Regions from separate parts of the Arthrobacter sp. 754 genome, predicted to be linked through region 2. Evidence: riboswitches for the same ligand, from Rfam matches in the RefSeq annotation. Region 2 holds a riboswitch; each other region holds the start of a gene.
The links. A riboswitch is a leader RNA that binds a small molecule or an ion and turns the genes downstream of it on or off. The one in region 2 is predicted to bind cyclic di-AMP.
Positions count from the first base shown of each region.

Region 1: another riboswitch for cyclic di-AMP. It lies ahead of ABIA70_RS00375 (C40 family peptidase); the one in region 2 lies ahead of ABIA70_RS05905 (C40 family peptidase).
Region 3: another riboswitch for cyclic di-AMP. It lies ahead of ABIA70_RS12435 (aggregation-promoting factor C-terminal-like domain-containing protein); the one in region 2 lies ahead of ABIA70_RS05905 (C40 family peptidase).
Region 4: another riboswitch for cyclic di-AMP. It lies ahead of ABIA70_RS17735 (glycoside hydrolase family 16 protein); the one in region 2 lies ahead of ABIA70_RS05905 (C40 family peptidase).

Region 1 covers NZ_JBEPSC010000001.1:73,268-78,276, reverse strand. Annotated here, with positions in the region: gene ABIA70_RS00385 (dienelactone hydrolase family protein) at 1-550, shown strand, start outside; gene ABIA70_RS00380 (protein adenylyltransferase SelO) at 817-2,280, shown strand; gene ABIA70_RS00375 (C40 family peptidase) at 2,353-3,186, opposite strand; cyclic di-AMP (ydaO/yuaA leader) riboswitch at 3,190-3,378, opposite strand; gene ABIA70_RS00370 (aggregation-promoting factor C-terminal-like domain-containing protein) at 3,629-4,924, shown strand; gene ABIA70_RS00365 (TraR/DksA family transcriptional regulator) at 4,980-5,009, shown strand, end outside.
Region 2 covers NZ_JBEPSC010000002.1:74,488-79,496, reverse strand. Annotated here, with positions in the region: gene ABIA70_RS05915 (HNH endonuclease) at 1-439, opposite strand, end outside; gene ABIA70_RS05910 (NlpC/P60 family protein) at 687-1,469, opposite strand; gene ABIA70_RS05905 (C40 family peptidase) at 1,656-2,336, opposite strand; cyclic di-AMP (ydaO/yuaA leader) riboswitch at 2,407-2,572, opposite strand; gene ABIA70_RS05900 (M23 family metallopeptidase) at 2,717-3,541, opposite strand; cyclic di-AMP (ydaO/yuaA leader) riboswitch at 3,545-3,764, opposite strand; gene ABIA70_RS05895 (iron-dependent transcriptional repressor DtxR) at 3,959-4,654, opposite strand; gene serC (phosphoserine transaminase) at 4,939-5,009, shown strand, end outside.
Region 3 covers NZ_JBEPSC010000004.1:75,600-80,608, forward strand. Annotated here, with positions in the region: gene ABIA70_RS12425 (response regulator transcription factor) at 264-1,004, shown strand; gene ABIA70_RS12430 (HAMP domain-containing sensor histidine kinase) at 1,012-2,544, shown strand; cyclic di-AMP (ydaO/yuaA leader) riboswitch at 2,636-2,795, shown strand; gene ABIA70_RS12435 (aggregation-promoting factor C-terminal-like domain-containing protein) at 2,801-3,601, shown strand; gene ABIA70_RS12440 (YdeI/OmpD-associated family protein) at 3,654-4,097, shown strand; gene ABIA70_RS12445 (HAD-IA family hydrolase) at 4,078-4,758, opposite strand; gene ABIA70_RS12450 (glyoxalase superfamily protein) at 4,802-5,009, opposite strand, start outside.
Region 4 covers NZ_JBEPSC010000006.1:219,549-224,557, reverse strand. Annotated here, with positions in the region: gene ABIA70_RS17745 (DegT/DnrJ/EryC1/StrS family aminotransferase) at 1-975, shown strand, start outside; gene ABIA70_RS17740 (NeuD/PglB/VioB family sugar acetyltransferase) at 972-1,607, shown strand; cyclic di-AMP (ydaO/yuaA leader) riboswitch at 1,739-1,910, shown strand; gene ABIA70_RS17735 (glycoside hydrolase family 16 protein) at 1,914-2,987, shown strand; gene ABIA70_RS17730 (glycosyltransferase) at 3,111-4,274, shown strand; gene ABIA70_RS17725 (lipopolysaccharide biosynthesis protein) at 4,271-5,009, shown strand, end outside.

The sequences.
Region 1 (5,009 bases), on a different contig from region 2:
CCAGGACGTTGCACGGCGTTTTGCCAAAGCCGGTTACGCCGCGTTGGCCGTTGACCTGTTGAGCAGGGAGGGAGGCACGGCAAGCCTTGACGCCGACGCCGTATCCGGAGCTCTCACCCGTGCCGGAGCCCAACGCCACGTTGGTGACTTCGCCGCCGCCTTTGAATGCCTCCAGGCCCAGGACTTTGTGGACCCGGGCAGGATTGCCATGAACGGATACTGCTTCGGCGGCGGCATCACCTGGCAGGCCGCCACCGAGTTGCCCGGCCTGAAAGCCACTGCTGCGTTCTACGGACCCGCCCCTGACCTGAACAAGGTCCCTTCCATCAAGGCGGCGGTGTTCGGCATCTACGCTGAACTCGACCAGCGGATCACCGGGGCAATGCCCGCCCTCCGCGATGCCCTGGCAGCCAGCAACATCACCCATCAGGTCACCGTGTATCCCGGCGTCGACCACGCCTTCCACAATGACACCGGCCCGCGTTACGACGAGGCGCAGGCTACCGCTGCCTGGAACGACACGTTGTCCTGGTTCGGGCAGCACCTCTGACCGGTTGCCTGAACCTGAAGCTGCACCTCAGCCGACCGGATGCCCGTAATCGCAGGTATCCTGGCCATCCCTGACCTCGTGGCCCTGGATACAGGTGACCGTGGGGGCTGGGGAAGGTCATGGCCCAGGAAGAACAGGCTGCTCCTCCCGTGTTCAAAGCCGGCGTCCTCGCGTCGCAGCCAGCTGCGGCATTTTAGGCTCGGGCAACCGGTTCGGGGCCGGTGGATTCCGGCAGTGGACGCGTGCCCCGCGGGTAGTCTTGAAACATGAGAGCCGCAGCCGGAACCACGCTCACCTTCGAGGGCCGCTTCGCCAGTGAATTCGAAGAGCTGGCCGTTCCCTGGCAGGCGGAGGAGGCCCCGGATCCGCGGCTCCTGGTCCTGAATGAGCGGTTGGCCTTTGAGCTGGGCCTGAATCCGGCTGATCTGCGGACTCCCGCAGGGACACGCCTGCTGATCGGCAACCTGATCCCGGAAGGGGCCACGCCTGTTGCCCAGGCTTACGCCGGACACCAGTTCGGCGGGTACTCGCCGATTCTGGGGGACGGACGGGCCCTGCTCCTCGGTGAGGTTACGGACGCCCACGGGCAGGTCCGCGACGTCCATCTCAAAGGCTCAGGCCGCACACCGTTTGCCCGCGCCGGCGACGGCCTCGCCGTCGTCGGTCCGATGCTGCGGGAGTACCTCGTCAGCGAGTCCATGCACGCGATGGGTATCCCCACCACGCGGTCCCTCGCCGTCGTAGGCACAGGGCGGCCGGTCCGCCGCGAATCGATGCTGCCCGGGGCTGTGCTCACCCGGGTGGCCAGCAGCCATTTACGCGTGGGGAGCTTCCAGTTTGCCAGGATCAACGGAGACACCGGCCTCCTGCGGCGCCTTGCTGACCATGCGATCAGCCGCCATCATCCGGCAGCGGCCAAGGCCGCGCAGCCATATGTGGCGTTTTTCGATGCGGTGATAGCGGCCCAGGCCTCGCTGGTGGCCCGGTGGATGCTGGTGGGGTTCGTCCACGGCGTGATGAACACGGACAACATGACCATCTCCGGCGAAACAATCGACTACGGTCCGTGCGCGTTCATGGACGCCTTCAACCCAGGCGCGGTCTACAGCTCCATCGACCAGGGCGGACGCTACGCCTACGGCAACCAGCCGCTGATCGCCGAATGGAACCTTACCCGGCTCGCCGAGGCACTGCTGCCCCTGCTCCACGAGGACCAGGAGCAGGCTGTTGCGCTCGCCGTGGAGTCCCTCGGCGCTTTCGGCACGCAGTACAGCGCCGCGTGGCTGGCCGGGATGAAGGCCAAGCTCGGGCTGGGCGCGGACGCAAACGACGATGTCGCGGCGACGTTGGCGGAGGAGCTGCTGGCTTTGTTGAAGGACGGGGAAGTGGACTACACATCGTTCTTCCGGGCCCTCAGCTTGGCTGCCGGTGGAGCCACAGAAACCGCCCGGGAACTTTTCGCGGATCCGGCGGCATTCGACGCCTGGGCCGAACGCTGGCTGGCTCTGGCGCCCGACGCGGAGGCGATGGGCCGGGCCAACCCCGTGTACATCCCCAGGAACCATCTTGTTGAGGAGGCCCTGGCCGCCGCTACGGCCGGCGACCTGGCACCGTTCAACCGTTTAGCGGAAGTGCTGGCCGATCCCTACACGGAGCGGCCGGGCCTGGAACGCTATGCGGGCCCCGCCCCGGATGACTTCGGGAGCTACCGGACGTTCTGCGGGACCTGAGCACAGGAAACAGCGGACGACGACGGCGGCGGGTTGCTTGAGGCGGCCCGCCGCCGTCGGATCCGGCCGGGATCACGCTACGCGGACGAAGGACGCTCCCGTGAGCCAGCTGATGGAGTGGACTTCAGTCTTGTAGCCGTCCACGCCGCCGCTGACAACCTGGCCGTTGCCGGCGTAGACGCCTACGTGGCCGGCGGTGATAACGAGGTCACCGGCGGCGGGTGCACCCACCACGCTGCCGTACTGGAAGAACTGGCCGGGCGCCAGGTCTCCCACACTCTTGCCGACAGAGCGCAAGGCCTTCTCCACCATTGCCGTGCAGTCCTGCTGGATTCCAAGCTGCGAGTAGGCGGACGCCAGGATCGCCGAGCCTGCGGCGCCGGAAGGAGCCGGGGCTGCCGGTGCGGAGGTGGAGGCCAGCCGGACCCCGGTGTTGGTCGGCGCGGCAGCGGCCACAGCCGCCTTGGGAGCCGGAGCCGGAGCTGCGTAGCCGGCGCCCGGGATGTTGATCTGGTTGCCAGGGTAGATGATCGAGTTTACCGACAGCCCGTTGGCGGTCAGGACATCACCGAGGGCGACGCCGTACGCGGACGAAATCGCACCGAGGGTGTCACCCGAAACGACGGTGTGGACGTTGCCCACGGCTGCGGCGGGGGCAGCTGCCGGGGCAGCCACAGGTGCGCTGGCCTGGCCCTGGACGGTGGTGGTCCCGGAGTTGTCCGGTCCCTGGACGCCGGCCTGTGCTGCAGTGCCGGCGCTGAAAAGCATGCCCGATGCGGCTACAGCGACCAGAGCCGGCCTGCCGATGGTGCGGGCGTGTGCCTTGGCTGTCGAAGACAGGCCTGTCAGCACAATGGAGCTGGCTGGAACGGCACGATGGCGTGCGGAAGCAGTGTTCTTTGACATGGTTGATCGCCTCTCCCATGCCTGCGGGGTGAGCTGTCGGGTTCGGGTCGGAGACACCCGGCCGGCAACGCCTCCGCACGGGACGGAGTGTTGACGACTTAACCCCAAGACTTCCTGCGAAGCCGTGGAAACGTGGTTCCCCCGTCCCTGCCAGTTGAAAGCGACTGGGTCCCGGTTCAGCGGCAGGGCTCGGCATACTGACGGGAATGTCCCGACTTGAGTCGGGGCACCGGACGACCATAACTTCTGTTCGCCGGGAATGTCACATTCCGGTAACGGCATGTAAGCGGTAGCGGTGCCTCGCTTTCGCCCCCGCATTAACACCGGACGGTAACGATGTAGCAGGTCAGGGGCTCAATAGCGTATATGCCCGGTAGGCTCACCAACTATGTCCCGTTTTTTTCAAAATGTGAGGCGGCCTGTCTTTGCAGGTGCTCTGGCGGTGGCCTTTGCCGCCTCGTTATCGATGCTGCCGGCACACGCCGGCGACGACGCGGCCCCCGGCGGCTATCCCTCGTGGCAGGACGTTCAGAACGCCCGGCAAAGTGAGGCCGGCAAAGCCGCGGAGGTTACCAAAATCAATGACCTCCTCAGCGGCCTCCAGGCGCGGGCTGAAGAGTTGGGAAGCGCTGCGGTTACCTCTGCCGCCGAGTACGCCGTCGCAGAAGCGGCCCTTCAGGACGCAACGTCCCGGCTGGACATCCTTGCCGGCCAAACCGCACGCGCAACCGCGGATCTGGACCAGCACAGGAGGGAAATCGGAGCGTTGGCTGCCCAGTCGTACAAGACCGGCGGCACCAACATGGGCTTCTTCGTAGCCCTGGATGCCGTGCAGACCAACAGCATCCAGGGCCTGAACGTCGTCAGGATCGTCAGTGACAAAACGGCCGCCCTGGTGGCCAAAGCCGCAGCCGCCGAGCGGGTGGCCCATGCGCTGGCGGACCAGGAGAAGGCAGCCCGGGCGGAGCGTGAGCGGCTCTCCGGGGAAGCGAAAAGCAAGCTCGGAGCGGCCCAGGCGGCTCAGCAGGCCATGTCCCGGCAGCTCACTGAGCAGCAGGAGCACAGCGGGGAGCTCACTGCGCAGCTTGCATCCCTCAAAGGCACCACCGCCGCGGTGGAAGGGGAATTCCGGCAGGGTCAGGCGGCCCAGGCCGCCTACGAAACGGCCCAGGCCGCGAAGCGCGCCGCGGCGGCAGAGCAGGCACGCCGTCAGGAAGAGGCGGCTGCGAAGGCAGCGGCCCTCGCAGCCGCGCAGAAACCGGTGAACCCTCAGCCCGTGGCACCTGCCGCACCGCCGCCCGTGGCACCCGCCGCACCGCCGCCCGTGGCACCTGCCGCACCGCCGCCGGCGGCACCGGCACCCGCGCCGGGCCCGACGCCGGCCCCGCCTCCGGTCGTCGTCGCACCGTCCGTGCCGGGCGGTGCAGTCAATGACCCGGCGGGGGCGAAGAGCTATGCATCCGGGCGGCTGTCAGCCTTCGGGTGGGGCCAGGACCAGTTCACGTGCCTGGCGCAGCTGTGGACCAAGGAATCGAACTGGCTGACCACGGCCACCAATCCGTACTCGGGCGCTTACGGCATAGCCCAGGCGCTGCCCCCGGGAAAGTACAGCTCTGCCGGGAGCGACTGGCTCACCAGCTACAGGACGCAGGTGGAATGGGGCTTGGCCTATATCGCGGACAGGTACCGGTCGCCGTGCGGTGCCTGGAGCCACTCGGTTGCCAATAACTGGTACTGACCTGTCCGGACTCACAGTGCCGGCAGTCGGGGTATGTCCGGGCTAGGCTTTCCCCATGGCTGACTTTGAACGTTTCCGGCTCCTT
Region 2 (5,009 bases):
TGATCTGCCAGATGGTGCCGTGCGGCGGCTCGGGGACGAACCTCAGCTTCCACCCCATTTCCGAGGGGGTGTGGTCTCCTTTGGTGTTGTTGCACCGGAGGCACGCAGCCACGAGGTTTTCCCAGGAGTCCGCACCGCCACGTGACTTGGGCTGGACATGGTCGATGGTGTGGGCTGCCTTGCCGCAATAGGCGCACCGGTGGCCGTCCCGCCGCAGTACCCCGCGGCGGCTCACGGCAGTGCTGTGGTTGTATCTCGGGCGGATGTAGCGGTTGAGGAGAATCACGGACGGGCGGCCCAGAATCTCCTGCGGCCCCACCACGGGGTCTTCGCCTTCCGCAACAACACTCGCCTTGCCCGTGAGCACAAGAACCAGCGCCCGGCGGAAGGTGATCACCGCCAGCGGTTCATATCCAGCATTCAGAACGAGAGTGCGCATGCACTTACCTCTTTGTGGCCGCACCCGTCAGGGGCACGAGGGCCGGCTGCCCCCGGCATATCCGGGCTATGGATCGACACCACAAGAGTAAACAAAGAAACCCTGGATCAACTAATCGTCGCCCGCAGGCACACTGCCGTGTCGGGTCCCGGCCCCTCAGCCACATCCCTGGACCGCTGTCCGGGGGCCCGAAAACAGCAAAGGACCCCCGCCAGGTGGCAGGGGTCCTGTGAAGCTGAATCAGCTGCTAGGAAACACGGATGAAAACCGGTCCTGAGCCAACGTTGGCGCTGAAGACAACGGTCTGGTTGCCGTTGTAGCCGCCATGCACTGCCTGGCCGTTGCCGGCGTAGACAGCAATGTGGGCAACGCCCGCGCCGCCGTCGGCGTAGTAGATGAGGTCGCCCGGCTGTGCTTCGGCGGCACTCACGGTGCGGCCCAGGCCCAGGTAGCCGGCGGGCCAGTCGTGGAAGTTGATTCCCACGGCTGCCAGCGAGTTGGTCACCAGCATGGTGCAGTCCTGCATGACACCCAGCTGGGCGTAGGCAGCGGAGAGGATCGCCGCACCCTTGCCGCTGGCGGCAACCGGCGCCGGGGCGGCCGGGGCTGCAGCGGTGGTCACCTTCACAGCAGCGGCGCGAGCCGGGGCCGGAGCGGCAGCCGGGGCCGCAACCGGAGCTGCCTGCACCTCGGCTTCCGGCTCAGGTGCCTCAACCACGGGAGCCGGCGTTGTGGTGACTGCAGGCTTTTCGTAGGAAATGGCGATGGTCGACTCAGCCGAAATGACAGCGGGGGCGGAAACTTCAACCTCAAGGTTGGAAGCCGAGACCCCTTCATGCTGGACGTTGGTGTCAGCAGCGTTGGCTGCGATACCGCTGGTCAGGACCAGGCCGGAAGCAGCAGCGATAACCGCTGCCTGACGGCCCATGCCGCCGGCGTTGTCGCCGACAGCCTTGGCAATGACAGCCAGCGAGTTGGTCTTGGTGGTGACCTCGGCGCGGTGCCGTGCAGCAGTTGCACGAGTAGTCATTAATTTTCTCTCTTTCGATTTCCTCAGGACCGCGTGGGCAGGCCAGGGGCTTTGGACGCGCCGGCATCTTGGGGGTACGCCGGCACGTCCCGAACGGGGACTTAGCGAACAGGCTCAGCGGGCACAGTTCCTGCAGCGTGAAGCTGCAGGAACTGCTGCCCGGCAGGAACCGGGGGCGGTGGTTGGTTATCCGCCCATGGTGAAGAAGGAGGAGGTGCCCGTGGAGGCCGCTGAGTGAAGCAGCGTGCCCTGTGAGGGGTTCAGCGCGCTGATCATCATGCCGTTGCCGACGTAGATGCCAACGTGAGCGCCGCCGTTCTGCATCACCAGGTCACCGGGGACCGGTGTGGAGGTGGGCTTCATAGCCGTCCAGGCGTTCACCCGGGGAATGCTGATGCCGGCCTGGGCGTAGACCCACTGAGTGAAGCCGGAGCAGTCCCAGCCACTGGGAGTGGTGCCGCCCCAGACGTAGGGGTGGCCGATGCCGGTGTAGGCAATGGCAGCCAGACCGGATGCGGCCGCAGAGGAAACGGCGCCAGCGAGCTTGCCCGCAGCCTTCTCCGTTGCCTCAGCACCCGGCGCAGCGGCAGCCGTTTCGGTGGCGGTTGACAGCGCACGGACTCTTTCAATCTTCGGTGCCGCGGTGGTCTTGACCACCGGGCGCTCGAAGGAAACAGTGGCTGTGGGAGCGGCGGTGACGGCCAGTGCAGCCTGCGCTGATCCGGACTCGGTGGATGCGGACACGCCGGCGGATGAATCCGCAGCGTTGGCCGGAAGTCCCATGGTCAGGATCAGACCTGACGCGGCTGCGATGACAGCAGCCTGGCGACCTACGGTCCCGGCATTGGCACTGACAGCCTTGGACACTGAGCCCAAGGGGTTGGTGCGAACCGTTTGCGCGCGGTGACGCGCAGAATTATGGCGTGAAGACACGAAGGTAGCCTCTCCCAATGCCTGCGAGGTGAGCTGTCGGATTCGGATGGGAGTGCACCCGGCCGCGCTGCTTCCTGGGAAGCTTTGCGACTTAACCCCAAGGCCTTCAGAATCAAAGGCCAAAATTGGTTCCCCCGCCCCTGCCAGACGAATTCATGCGAACGGACCTTGAGCGGTGGCAGAGCTAGGCAATCCACTCAAGAACGTCAGCTTCGGAAAAGCTGGCGCGCTTTAGACGGTACAGGAGTTCTCAATCAATGTCACATTCAGGTCACGGCATGTCGCCTGAATCTGATAGTTGGCCATCATTTGAGTCAGAGCCAGCCGGTGGGGTCGACGACTTCGCCGTTGACCTGGACCTCGAAGTGGAGGTGGCAGCCGGTGGAGGCGCCGGTGGTGCCACTGAGGGCCACGACGTCGCCGCGGCTGACCGTCTGGCCCATGGTGACACTGGCGGACGAGAGGTGGTTGTACGTGGTTTCAAGGCCGTTGCCGTGATCCACTACGACGCGGTTGCCGCCGCCGTACTGGTGCCAGCCCACGAAAGTCACAGTGCCGCTGGCGGCGGCCAGGACAGCAGTTCCGCACTGGGCAACGAAGTCCTGGCCCCGGTGGAAGTCGCCGGAACCGCCGGTGATGGGGCTGACGCGGAAGCCGAACGGTGAGGCCGTGCTCAGCTGGGCCAGGGGCGCACCCAGGCTTCCCGCTGAGGCTGCGCGGGTGATGGATCCGGCGGACTGGGCGCTCAGCAGCTGCTTCAGCTTGCCGTCGGGATCGCCCTTCGTGACCACCGAGGAGCGGCTGAAATCAATCTGGGCACCGGCCGCGGCAGAGATTTCGGGCTGCGGAGCTGCGGAAACAGCTGACGCCTGCTGCCCCGGCTCCTGCTGGGCCATGACCGGGCTGGTGGCCGGGACGGTCACGGTGAGAACCAGTCCTGTCGCGGCAAGGGCGATGCCGGCCTTTTGGCCGATGCCGCTGGCCGCGGCGAATTCCGTAATTTGCCGGAACGGTCCACGGCGGCGGCGCGCTTCGCGCTGCGAGTCGCGCGGCCTGGCGGCGGTAAAAACTTCGGCCGTACGCGGCGCCGAAGCGGGGCCCGCAGCGCGACGGCGGCCCCTGGAGTATTCCGTGGTCAAAAATGTTCCTCTCTGGATAGCCTGCGAAGTTAGCTGTCGGATTCGGGTCAGAGAGATCAAAGACCCGGTCCGCCGTGACAAGCACTTTGGCGCAGAAATATCCCGTGAGGATGCTTCATTGGAAGAGGCTTGCTGCTGACGGACTTCACCCCAAGGCAGTCTTGCAACTGCCGGTTGTGGTTCCCCCGCCTCTGCCAGTTAGTGACTCGTGCACCTGATCCGCTGGCAGAGCTCGGCTCCGGATCAGGTAACGCTTTTGTATCGACGTTCCGTAAGAACTATAAATGATTAAGTTGGACAGTAACAATTCCGTTATCTTTGCAGAACGGCGCTCACTGCGCTATGAGGGCACGCAGAGGCCTGCACGGCTTGCCCGTTTGCCGGCGCCGGGAAGCCGGAGCCCCAAAGCCGGAGCGGTCAGCCGACCGAAACGAAGACGTGCGCGGCGACTTCAGGGGGCAGCTCAAGCGCCCCCTCGATACCGGGCACGCGCACGGAAATGTAGTCCCCTACGCGCTCCAGCGTGACCGAGGCCCCGGGCCGGATCCCGCCTTCATCCAACTGGATCAGCAGTTCCGGTTCCACCTGGATGGGCTCCGCAAGGCGGCTCACCAACACGTTTGAATCCGGGCCGTAGCCCTGCATTGCTTCAAGGAGATTAATCACACCGTCGTCAAGAAGTGAGGCCGGCGCTCCGCCCAGGGCGGCCAGCCCCGGGATGGGGTTGCCGTAAGGCGACTGCGTGGGGTGGTTCAGCAGTTCATAGATGCGGCGTTCAACCCGCTCACTCATCACATGCTCCCACCGGCACGCTTCATCGTGGACGTAGGCCCAGTCGAGGCCGATCACATCGGCGAGCAGGCGTTCTGCGAGGCGGTGCTTGCGCATGACTTCGGTGGCCCGCTTGCGCCCGGTCTCCGTCAGCTCCAGGTGACGGTCCCCCGAGACCACCACCAGCCCGTCACGTTCCATCCGGCCGATGGTCTGGGACACCGTGGGCCCCGAGTGGCGCAGCCGTTCGGCAATGCGGGCGCGAAGAGCAACGATGTTCTCTTCCTCAAGCTCCAAAATGGTCCGAAGATACATCTCCGTGGTATCAATCAGATCCGTCATCCAGCTCAGCTCCTCGAGCGCAGTACCTTGCGTTGTCCCACCGTATCGCGTCCGGCGCAGCGGCGAGGTCCGGTGAAAAGCTTAGCCTATTTTGAATTTGTCCGGATAATTCCGGGGCATCGTGCGGCACCGCCTTCCTGTCTCATTGACTGGACTATGACAGTGCCGGTTCGGCGCCAATTAGCCGGTTCAGGCAGAATATAGGTGGCCCTCGGTGCACTCACTGCCGGCCACCCACCGTCCTTCGGACATGAGTCATGTCAACGCCGAAATTTGGAGCCACTGTGAGCGAAACCAGCATCACTATTCCTGCCGACCTTCTGCCCAAGGACGGACGGTTCGGCGCAGGCCCCTC
Region 3 (5,009 bases), on a different contig from region 2:
ATGCTTCGGGTGAAATGGATCCTTCGGATTTTAAATTCATCCGTGAATCCTTTACCGAAATTGGGCCGCTGTTTGGGCCGCGTGTCCAGCCCTGAGGGCCCGGAACAGCGTTGTAGCTGCGGGCTCCCCCCGCCCCGCAGCGCCCCTTCAGCGCGGCCGGGAATCCTGCGCCCTCACCCCGTCCAGCTGACTAGGCTGGGATTCACAGCGTGCACACAGGAAGCCCATAGCGCGCGCTAACCAGAAGATCGGAGAGTTGTCCCATGGCCACTTCGCACTCCATGACCAACAACCTTCCGCAGTTGACCCACCCGGACGGCTCCCCCATCAGGGCCCTGGTGGTTGACGACGAGCCCAGCCTCTCAGAGCTCATGAGCATGGGGCTTCGCATGGCCGGATGGTCTGTTGCCGTGGCCGCTGACGGCCCGGAGGCCGTCAAGCTGGCCAAGGAGTTCCGCCCGGACGTCCTGGTACTTGATGTGATGCTGCCCGGGTTCGACGGCGTGGAGCTGCTCGGCCGGATACGGGCCTTCGCCCCGGAGGTTCCTGCGCTGTTCCTGACCGCTAAAGACGCCGTCCAGGACCGGATTGTGGGCCTGGCGGCCGGCGGGGACGATTACGTCACCAAGCCGTTCAGCATGGAGGAGGTCCTGCTGCGGCTGCACCGCCTGGTCCAGCGGTCCGGCGTTGCCGCCATGGATACCGCTGAACTCGTGGTGGGCGATCTGGTCCTCAACATCGACACCCGCGAGGTCACCCGCGCCGGCGATGACGTCCAGCTCACTGCCACCCAGTTCGAGCTGCTCCGTTACCTGATGGAGAACCCCAAACGTGTGATCAGCAAGGCCCAGATCCTTGACCGCGTCTGGAATTACGATTTCGGCGGCCAGGCCAACATCGTCGAACTCTACATTTCCTACCTGCGCAAGAAAGTCGATTCCGTGCACCCGCCCATGATCCACACCGTGCGGGGCGCCGGTTACGTCATCAAACCGGCGGAGTAGCCCTTTCATGTCCTCATCACTGGCCACCCAGCCACACCGCCGGAGCTGGCTGAAGCCCGCCACCTGGCATCTGCGTACCCGCCTTGTCCTGCTCGCCATGGCGCTGCTGGTGGCCATCTGCGGGGCCGTCGGCCTGTTCAGCTACGCATCCATGGATTCCTTCCTGACGCGGCAGCTCGATGACCAGCTGAGCCAGGCCGCGAACCGTTCGAACGATCCCGGCCGGCCTCCCTCGGGCGGAGGATTCAACGGCAGGGACCCGCTGGACGCCCGCGGCCAGAGTGTGGGAACCCTCAACGCCCGCATCGTGAACGGACAGATCAACAGCGGCGGCTACCTGGACTCGGACACCACGCGCTCTGCGCTCAGCTCTGAGGACAAGCAGACCCTGCTCGCCTTGGCGCGGAACGGCAACCCGGTGGACCGCTCACTCTCCAACGGGGACTACCGGATCGTGGCCGTGGAAACCGGCTTCGGCGACGTCCTGGTAACGGGGCTTCCACTCGCCGGCAAGGAGAGCACCCTCGCCTCCCTGGTGTGGACGTTCACCTTCGTTTCCCTCGGCGGCTTGGCACTGATCGGGCTTGCCGGGACAGTGCTCATCCGGCGCACCATGAAGCCGCTGGAGCAGCTTTCAGAGGTTGCCACCCGGGTCTCGCGGCTACCCCTGGATGCGGGCGAGGTGGCACTAGCGGTGCGCGTTCCGCCGTCGAACTCCAACCCCGGAACCGAAGTGGGCAGCGTGGGCCACGCCCTCAATCTGATGCTGGACAACGTGGCCAATGCACTGGAGGCGAGGCAGAAGAGCGAAACCAAAGTACGCCAGTTCGTGGCCGACGCCTCGCACGAACTCCGGACTCCGCTGACAGCCATCCGAGGCTATACGGAACTGATGCGGATGACCGAGAACTTCACGCCTGACGGCCGGAAGTCCTTGGCGCGGGTGCAGAGCCAGTCGGAGCGCATGACCACCCTGGTGGAGGACCTGCTCCTGCTTGCCCGGCTCGACGAGGGCCAGCCGCTCAAACTCAGCGAGGTGGACCTCACCCAGCTGGTGATCGAGACGGTCAGTGACGAAAAAGTTATCGCCCCAGGCCACACCTGGCGCCTCGAACTGCCGGACGAGCCGATCGCTGTCACCGGTGACGCATCGCAACTGCGCCAGGTCCTGGTGAACCTGCTCTCCAACGCCCGCAAGCACACTCCGCCGGGAACCACCGTGGTGACCGGGGTCAGCAGGGCGGCTGACGGCAGCGCCGAGGTGACAGTAACGGACGACGGCGGCGGCATGCCCGCCGAATTCGTGGACAAGGCTTTTTCGCGGTTCGCCCGCGCAGACGCTTCGCGGGCGGGCACGGCGCACCCTTCCGGAGCCGCCGCATCCGAGGGCACCAGTGGCCTGGGCCTGTCCATAGTGCAGTCCATCGTCGAGGCGCACGGCGGCACTGTCACGGTGACATCCGGCCCCGGCCACACGGCCTTTAGACTTCGCTTCCCCTCCAGTGCCCCGAATACACAAGCGGACACACCGGCGTCGTGATCTCTGTTACCAAAATGTGACTTAAGGGTGTGACTCCTGTACCGTCGATTGGGTGCAGTTCCTTTGGGCTGCATATCCGGATGACGCCAAGCTCTGCCGCTCCCCGGATTCCGCGTTCAGAGGCAGAGGCGGGGGACCCACGGTCCCGGGCCCAAGAGTGCCCTTGGGGTTAAGCCAGCACGTGAACTTTCCGTGTGGCCGGATGCCCTCATCCGAACCCGACAGCTAACTCCGCAGGTGTGAGAGGCGATCCATCATGTCTGAATTCAAGGTACAAACGCGCCCGGAGAACGGGACACCCAAACCGCACGGCCGCCGGAAATCTTCCGAAGCGGAGTCAGCGGCCCCGGCAACAGCGACCTCCGGGTCCACGCCCAACCCCACCGCACGGCTGGCCAAGCTTCCGTCCATCGGCCGGCGTGCAGCCGTATTCACCGCAGCGTGTGCGCTCCTCATCGGTGTGGGTGCTGCAGGCCAGGCGTCCGAGTCCAGCTCACTGCTGTCGGCCGGCGAGACCCAGCCAACTGCCGAAGCCTCCGCCGAGGCGGGCTCCAACCTCAGCTTCGGAACGGCCGAAGTCCGGGCGAAATCCGCTCCGGAAGCCGCGCCGGCAGGGATCAGCGTTGCCCCGCAGGCTGCCGAGCCGGCGCCTCCCGTAGCCCCGGCCCCCGCACCGGCGCCCGAGCCTGCGCCAGCCCCGGCGCCCGAACCCGCCCCCGCACCGGCACCGGCACCGGCAGTGGCAGTCAATGACCCGGCCGGCGCCCAGGCGTATGCTGCCGGGCAGCTGGCGTCATACGGTTGGGCCGCTGACCAGATGCAATGCCTGACGACGCTCTGGACGAAGGAATCCGATTGGACCACCACAGCCACCAATGCCAGCAGCGGCGCGTACGGCATCGTCCAGTCATTGCCTGCTGAGAAGATGGCGAGCGCCGGAGCTGACTACCTGACGAACTACCGCACTCAGATCAACTGGGGCCTGAACTACGTCAAGGAGCGCTACCAGTCGCCGTGTGGTGCGCTGAATTTCCACCTCTCGCACAACTGGTACTGAGCACAAGCCTCCGTCCCTGTTGGCTTTGAGCCGTCCGGGGCATACTGGGGCCATGAAATTCACCACCACCATACTTGGCAGCGGCAACAAGACCGGTATCGAGGTCCCGGCGGAGGTGGTCGCCGGGCTGGGCGCAGGCAAGCGGCCACCCGTCGTCGTGACCATCAACGGTAAGAGCTACCGCAGCAGCATAGCCGTGATGGGCGGCCAGAACCTGATCGGGGTCAGCGAGCACAACCGCGAATTCACCGGGGTCTCCGCCGGCGACACCGTCGAGGTGGACGTCGAACTGGACACCCAGCCGCGCATTGTCGAGGTTCCGGATGACCTCGCGGCAGCCATGGCCGCCGATCCTGATGCCCAGGCGTTCTATGCCACCCTCAGTTACAGCAGCCAGCGGCGCTACGTGGAGCCACTTGCAGATGCCAAAACGGAGGAGACCCGGTCCCGGCGGATCGCCAAGGTGGTTGCCGACCTCAAAGCCGGAAAGAAATAATCCTTTGCCCCTGCGCATCTGACGTCACCGAGGCAGAAACCGCTGCGTAGTCCGGGATGTGCAGCACCCCTGGCGGCAGCGCGCCCGTCCTGGGCCCCACCGCCACAGTCCTGATGCCTGCGGCCACACCGGCAGCGATTCCGGCCGGCGCATCCTCAAAGACCACGGCGTCAAAGGGTTCCACACCAAGCAGGCGGGCCGCCGTCAGGTAGCCCTCGGGGTGCGGCTTGCCCCGGGACGCAAGCTCTGCCGTCACGGACGTTTCCGGCATCGCCAGGCCGGCGGCTTCCATCCGGATGCCCGCCAGGACCCGGTCCGCCGAAGTCACCAGCGCCACGAGGTCGGCCGGAAGGCTCGCGAGCAGCCTTGCCGCGCCAGGGATGGCGATGACCCCGGCCGTCCGCACCCGCTCCATGGCACCGAGCTCGGTGGTGAGTGCTGCGACATCCGCCCCCGCGGGAGCGAACCGGCGCACGGTGTCGACGGCCTGTACGCCGTGCGAGGTCCGAAGGATTTCGTCGATGTCCATCCCGTACCGGTCGGCCAGCTCGCCCCATACCTCCTCCACGACGGCCGTCGAGTCCACCAGGGTGCCGTCCATGTCGAACAGGACGGCTCGGCAGATGAGCGTGCGTGTGGCGGCAGGCGCGGGGAGATTCATGCTCCCCATTTTGCCCTTCCGGTTCTGCCTGGCAGGGCCTCCCCTATGAGTCCCGCCCGGGGATGTACTGCACGGCCCACTTGTTGCCGTCCGGATCAGCAAAATAGACGAAGTGCCCCCAGTCCTGCACGCCGATATCACTGACGTCCACGCCGTTGTTCTTCAGCTGGTCGTGCGCGGCCTGGATGTCGCTGACCACCAGCTGCAGGTTCGGCGCGCTGCCTGGCGGGGCATCCGTGAGCCCCTCGCCG
Region 4 (5,009 bases), on a different contig from region 2:
TCCGCGCTGCACCTGGCACTGGTGGTGGCCGGCATTGGTCCCGGCGATGACGTGGTGGTTCCATCGCTGGGTTTCATCGCGACCGCCAACGCGGTGACATACGTCGGCGCCCGGCCCGTGTTCTGCGACGTGGATCCTGTCACCGGCACGGTGACTGCGGCGTCGGTCCGGGCGGCACTGACCCTGGACACGCGGGCCGTGATCGTGGTGGACCAGGCCGGCGTTCCGGTTGACCTGGACCCCGTCCGCGAACTGTGCGAGCGCCACGAAATCATTGTGACCGAAGACGCCGGCTGCGCTGTCGGCTCTGCCTACAAGGGCAGGCCTGTGGGCACCGGGGCGGACGTTGCCGTGTGGTCGTTCCACCCGGACAATGTGCTGACCACAGGCGAAGGCGGCATGCTGACAACCCACCGGGCAGACTGGGCGGCACGGGCACGGAGCCTCCGCGGGCATTCTCTGAACGTGCCGGTGGGGGACCGCCGCGGAGCGGGCATGGCCACGCCGGAGGTGTGCGTCGAGGTCGGCTTCGATTACCGGATGACCGATCTGCAGGCTGCCGTCGGCATTGTTCAACTGGGCAGGCTGGGCGAGATCGTGGCCCGCCGTCGGGAGATCGCCACCCGTTACGAGGCAGGCCTTTCCGCCGTGGCCGGGCTGCGGTTGGTTGCCGACCCACCGTACGGGGCGAGTAACTTCCAGTCCTTCTGGCTTGAAGTCCTCCCAGGCTTTGCCACTGACCGGGAAGGGCTCCTGGGCCGCCTCGCCGATGCCGGGATTTCGGCGCGCCGCGGCGCCATGGCTGCACACCGCCAGCCGGCTTACCGGTGGCGTGATACCGGAAACGCCGGGCTGCAGACCACCGAACGGCTGACCGACCGGACCCTGGTTCTTCCGATGTTCCACAGGCTGGACAACGTGGGCCTGAACCGCGTCATAAACAGCATCCGGGCGGCCGCCGGGGTCCACCGGTGAGCGAACTGATCCTGATCTCCGCCAGCGGGCTGGCCCGGGAAGTCCTGACCATGGTCCGCGCCAGCGGGCAGTATGACGTCCTCGGACTGCTCGACGACGACAGGGAAATGGCCGGCGTCACCGTCGACGGCGCGCCTGTGCTGGGGACCATTGACGATGCGCCAAAGTTCACCCATGCGCTGGTACTGGTCTGCCTGGCCTCCGGGAAATCCCGCGAAGCTGTGGTGGAACGGCTGGCTGCCCTGGGCCTCCGCGACGCCCGTTACGCCACCGCCATCGATCCCAGCGTGGAATGCCCTGAGGGCTGCCGGATCGGCCGTGGCAGCATACTGCTGAAGAACGTGACCCTGACAGCGTCCGTCACGCTCGGTGCCCATGTGGTGGCCATGCCGTCCGTGACCTTCACGCACGACGACGACGTGGCGGACTTCGCGACGTTCGCGGCCGGTGTGTCGTTGGGCGGGGGAGTCCGGATCGGCCGGGCGGCCTACCTGGGGCTGAACTGCAGCGTCCGTGAACGGACGTCAGTGGGGTCCTACGCCACGGTGGGCATGGGGGCGGCAGTTTTGAGCAACGTGCCCGACGGCGAAACCTGGGTCGGCGTCCCGGCCCACCCCATCGAAAAGGGATAATCGGCCCCTGGAACGCCGAGCGCAAGGGGACGCTCCGTCGCTGTGATTCCTGTTACCGGATTGTGATTATCAACGTCCGGTACTGTACGGTCGATCAGTGGGCCGCCCCAGCCGGCCCCAATCCCGAATGACGTCTAACTCTGCCGCGTTCGGGGTCCACTAGGTTTCAGGCAGAGGCGGGGGACCCGAGTGTCTCGGGCATGGAAGAAGAATGCCCTCGGGGTGAAGCCGCGCATTCAATGTGCGGCCGGATGACCTCATCCGAACCCGACAGCTAACTCCGCAGGCGTTGAGAGGTAATCACCCATGTCTGCACCCCATGATCAGCCGCGCCCTGACGCGCGCCCTTATTCCGACGAAGCCGCCGCGCCCACGGAGCGACGATCTTTGCTGAAGAAGTCCCTCAACCGGGTCAAGAGCCGGCGCAACATGACGTTGACAGCAGCGTCACTTGTCGCCCTCCTGGGAGTCGTTTCCCTCGGCCAAGGCTCCGGCCACGCACCCGAAAGCGCCGAGTTGAGCCGCGTCGCGGACACGTCCAATAACCAGGCGCCCGGGCAGTTGAAGCGAATTACGGACCCGGCGCCGCTGCCGGCCCCGGACCCGGTGGTAGCGGAGCCGACGGTTGCTCCCGCACCTGCCCCGGCTCCGGCAACGACAACGACGGTTGCGCCCGAACCGGCGCCTGTAGTGGCACCGCTGGCCACAACCGGGACGACCGGCACAGTGCCGGTCGGTGTCCCCGGCGCGTGGACGATGGCTTTTGCCGATGAATTCAACGGCACCGCCCTTGACACCGCCAAATGGTCAAACTGCTGGTTCTCCTCCACCTGCGGCACGATGAACAACGTTAAGACCGACCCTAATAACGTGGCCGTGTCCAATGGCACCCTCGCACTCACGCTCAGCTCATCAACTTCTGGCGCGTTGATTTCCACAAATCCCAAAGGCGGAGCCACAACGGGCTATCAGTTCACCACCGGCTACGTCGAGGCCCGAATCAAGTTCTCGGGAAACGGCACAGACATCTACAACTGGCCGGCATGGTGGTCTTCCGGACAGTCTTGGCCCACGGATAACGAGATTGACATAGCGGAGCCCAAGGGTCCCATGACGTCGAACTACATGAACGGGGCCGGACAGTGGCAGACGTTCAAGCCGGGAGGCTCCTGGGATAACCAATGGCACGTGTTCGGCATGCAGCGAAAGGCGTCGACCACGGACATCTACATGGACGGCGTACTAGTTAAGACATTTAGCAGTGACAATCCGGCGACTCATCCGCATTACCTCATCCTGAACACCGGTTCCGGCCGAGGCCCGGCCGCGTACGGGGCGGCTTCACAGATGACCGTCGACTATGTGCGGGCTTGGCAGTAACCTCCCCTGAGACAGGGGACGACGGCGGTACCCTCCGCCGTCGTCCCCTGTCTTTAACGATGTGTGAACCCGCAGTTTTCGGTGCAGTAACGGCTAAACGGTGGGACGCTCCCGTAAACTCCTATGATGAGGCTTCTGTACGTGACAGAAAGCGTGCCCAACAGGGACCCCATGCTCGGGGATGGCAGTTCCATGATTCCGTTCGAGGTGTTGCGGAATCTTCCCCTGGACGTGGCAGTGACGCTCCTCACCTTCACCGGGCCGGTTGAACTACCGTACGAAATTCGCGCGCGCTGTCACGAAGTACATGTCTTACCTACACGGCGTCGTTCAGCAGCTCTGGTCAGGTCCCTTGCCAGCAGCCATGACGTCGGCGCTCAGGAACGGGCTACACGGCTGGCGTTCCGACGGGCAGAGCAGCTATCGGAAGAGTGCGACGCGGTTTTGCTACACGGGCCTCATGTTCTTTTCCTTGCTTCCCACCTAAAGGGACCTTTAGTCCTCCAAACGGTGGATCCATGGTCGAAGAGGGTTGGCTTAGAGAGTGTGCTGGCCCGCGGATGGAGAGCCGCCTACCGCGCGCGAAGGAGCCGGAGGATCCTCAGCGCAGAGCGTCAGTTGCCCGCAAGGGCCCGGCTCCTGACGGTTGGAGCGCAGGATGCCGCTGAGTGGTCGCGCCTCCTGGCGCGGCCTGTCCGCAGCATCCCAAACGGAGCAGAACCTTTGGCTCATACATTTCAAAAGCAGAGCAGCCGCATAGTCTGCTTCGTTGGCAGCCTGAACTACGGACCAAACATTGCAAGCGCGGACGTCCTTATCAACAAGATTGCCCCCCTCGTTTGGAAGGAGGTTCCCACAGCGAAGTTCGTTGTTGCTGGCCGTCAACCTACAAAGGAGATCCTCTCACTGGCCGGGCCGAGGGTGGACATTCTCGCCAACGTGCCGTCCGTGAGCGCGGTCTTGCAGGCCGCACAGGTGGCAGCTTTTCCGGACGAACATGGAGTCGGAATCCGGAACTCCGTGCGCGAAGCCCTTGCTGCCGGGCTCCCGGTAGTGGCTACTCCAGTTGCCGCCCGGGAGCAGGAACCGCACCCGCTGCTGACGGTGGAAGGGGATATCTTGCTGTTCGCCCGGAACATCGTTCACCATCTGACCTCGGATTCGTCCCCCGTCGACACAAACGCTCAGGAGCGGACATGGGAGGAAGTTGCTGGAGAGTACCTGGATGAACTGCAACAAGCCATCGGTGCTCAACTCGAGTTTCAAGCAGAGGAGCCCTCCCCGTGAGATTCGGCAAGCCCCGGCCGCTAACGGAAGCTCGCACGCCCGCGGATTTGCTCGCCCCCAGCACCCTGGCCAACTTGGGCGCGCGTGGAGCCATGTGGCAGGGCTTTGCTCAGGTAGTGGGCAAGGGCATCGTGCTGCTCACCACCATTGTTTTGGCCCGGCTCCTGTCCCCGGAAGAGTACGGCCTGATTGCACTTGCCCTCGTGGTGATGGCGTACGCAGAGACTTTGGCCGACGCAGGAGTGGCGCAGGCCCTGGTGTATCTGCCGCGTTCAGCCGAGATTGCACGCTCGGCCTTGTTGATTTCGATACTCATGGGCGGCGTGCTCGCCGCAGGGGCGCTGGTCGGAGCACCGCTAATTTCAGAATTCTTCGGCCGCGAGGAAGTGACGTCCCTGGTCCAGGTACTGGCAGTCTCCCTGCTGGCCACTGCCTTGGCCGCCGTCCCGGAATCATTGCTCCGGCGAGAACTGCGCTTTCAACGCCTCACTGCCGCTACCGTGATCCGCGCAGTGGTAACCGGTGCCCTGAGCATGAGCCTCGCCTTCGCCGGATACGGTGCGTGGTCATTGCCAATTGGTACGGCAGCTGGCTCAATAATGTACGCAGTTTCGTGCTGGGTTTTGTTGCCTGAGCACGTGTCTTGGCGTATTTGGCACGTTGATTCGCAATCCTTTAGGGCCAATTTGACCTACGGTTTCCCCGTCGCGGGAAGCAATCTGCTCGCGAGGCTCA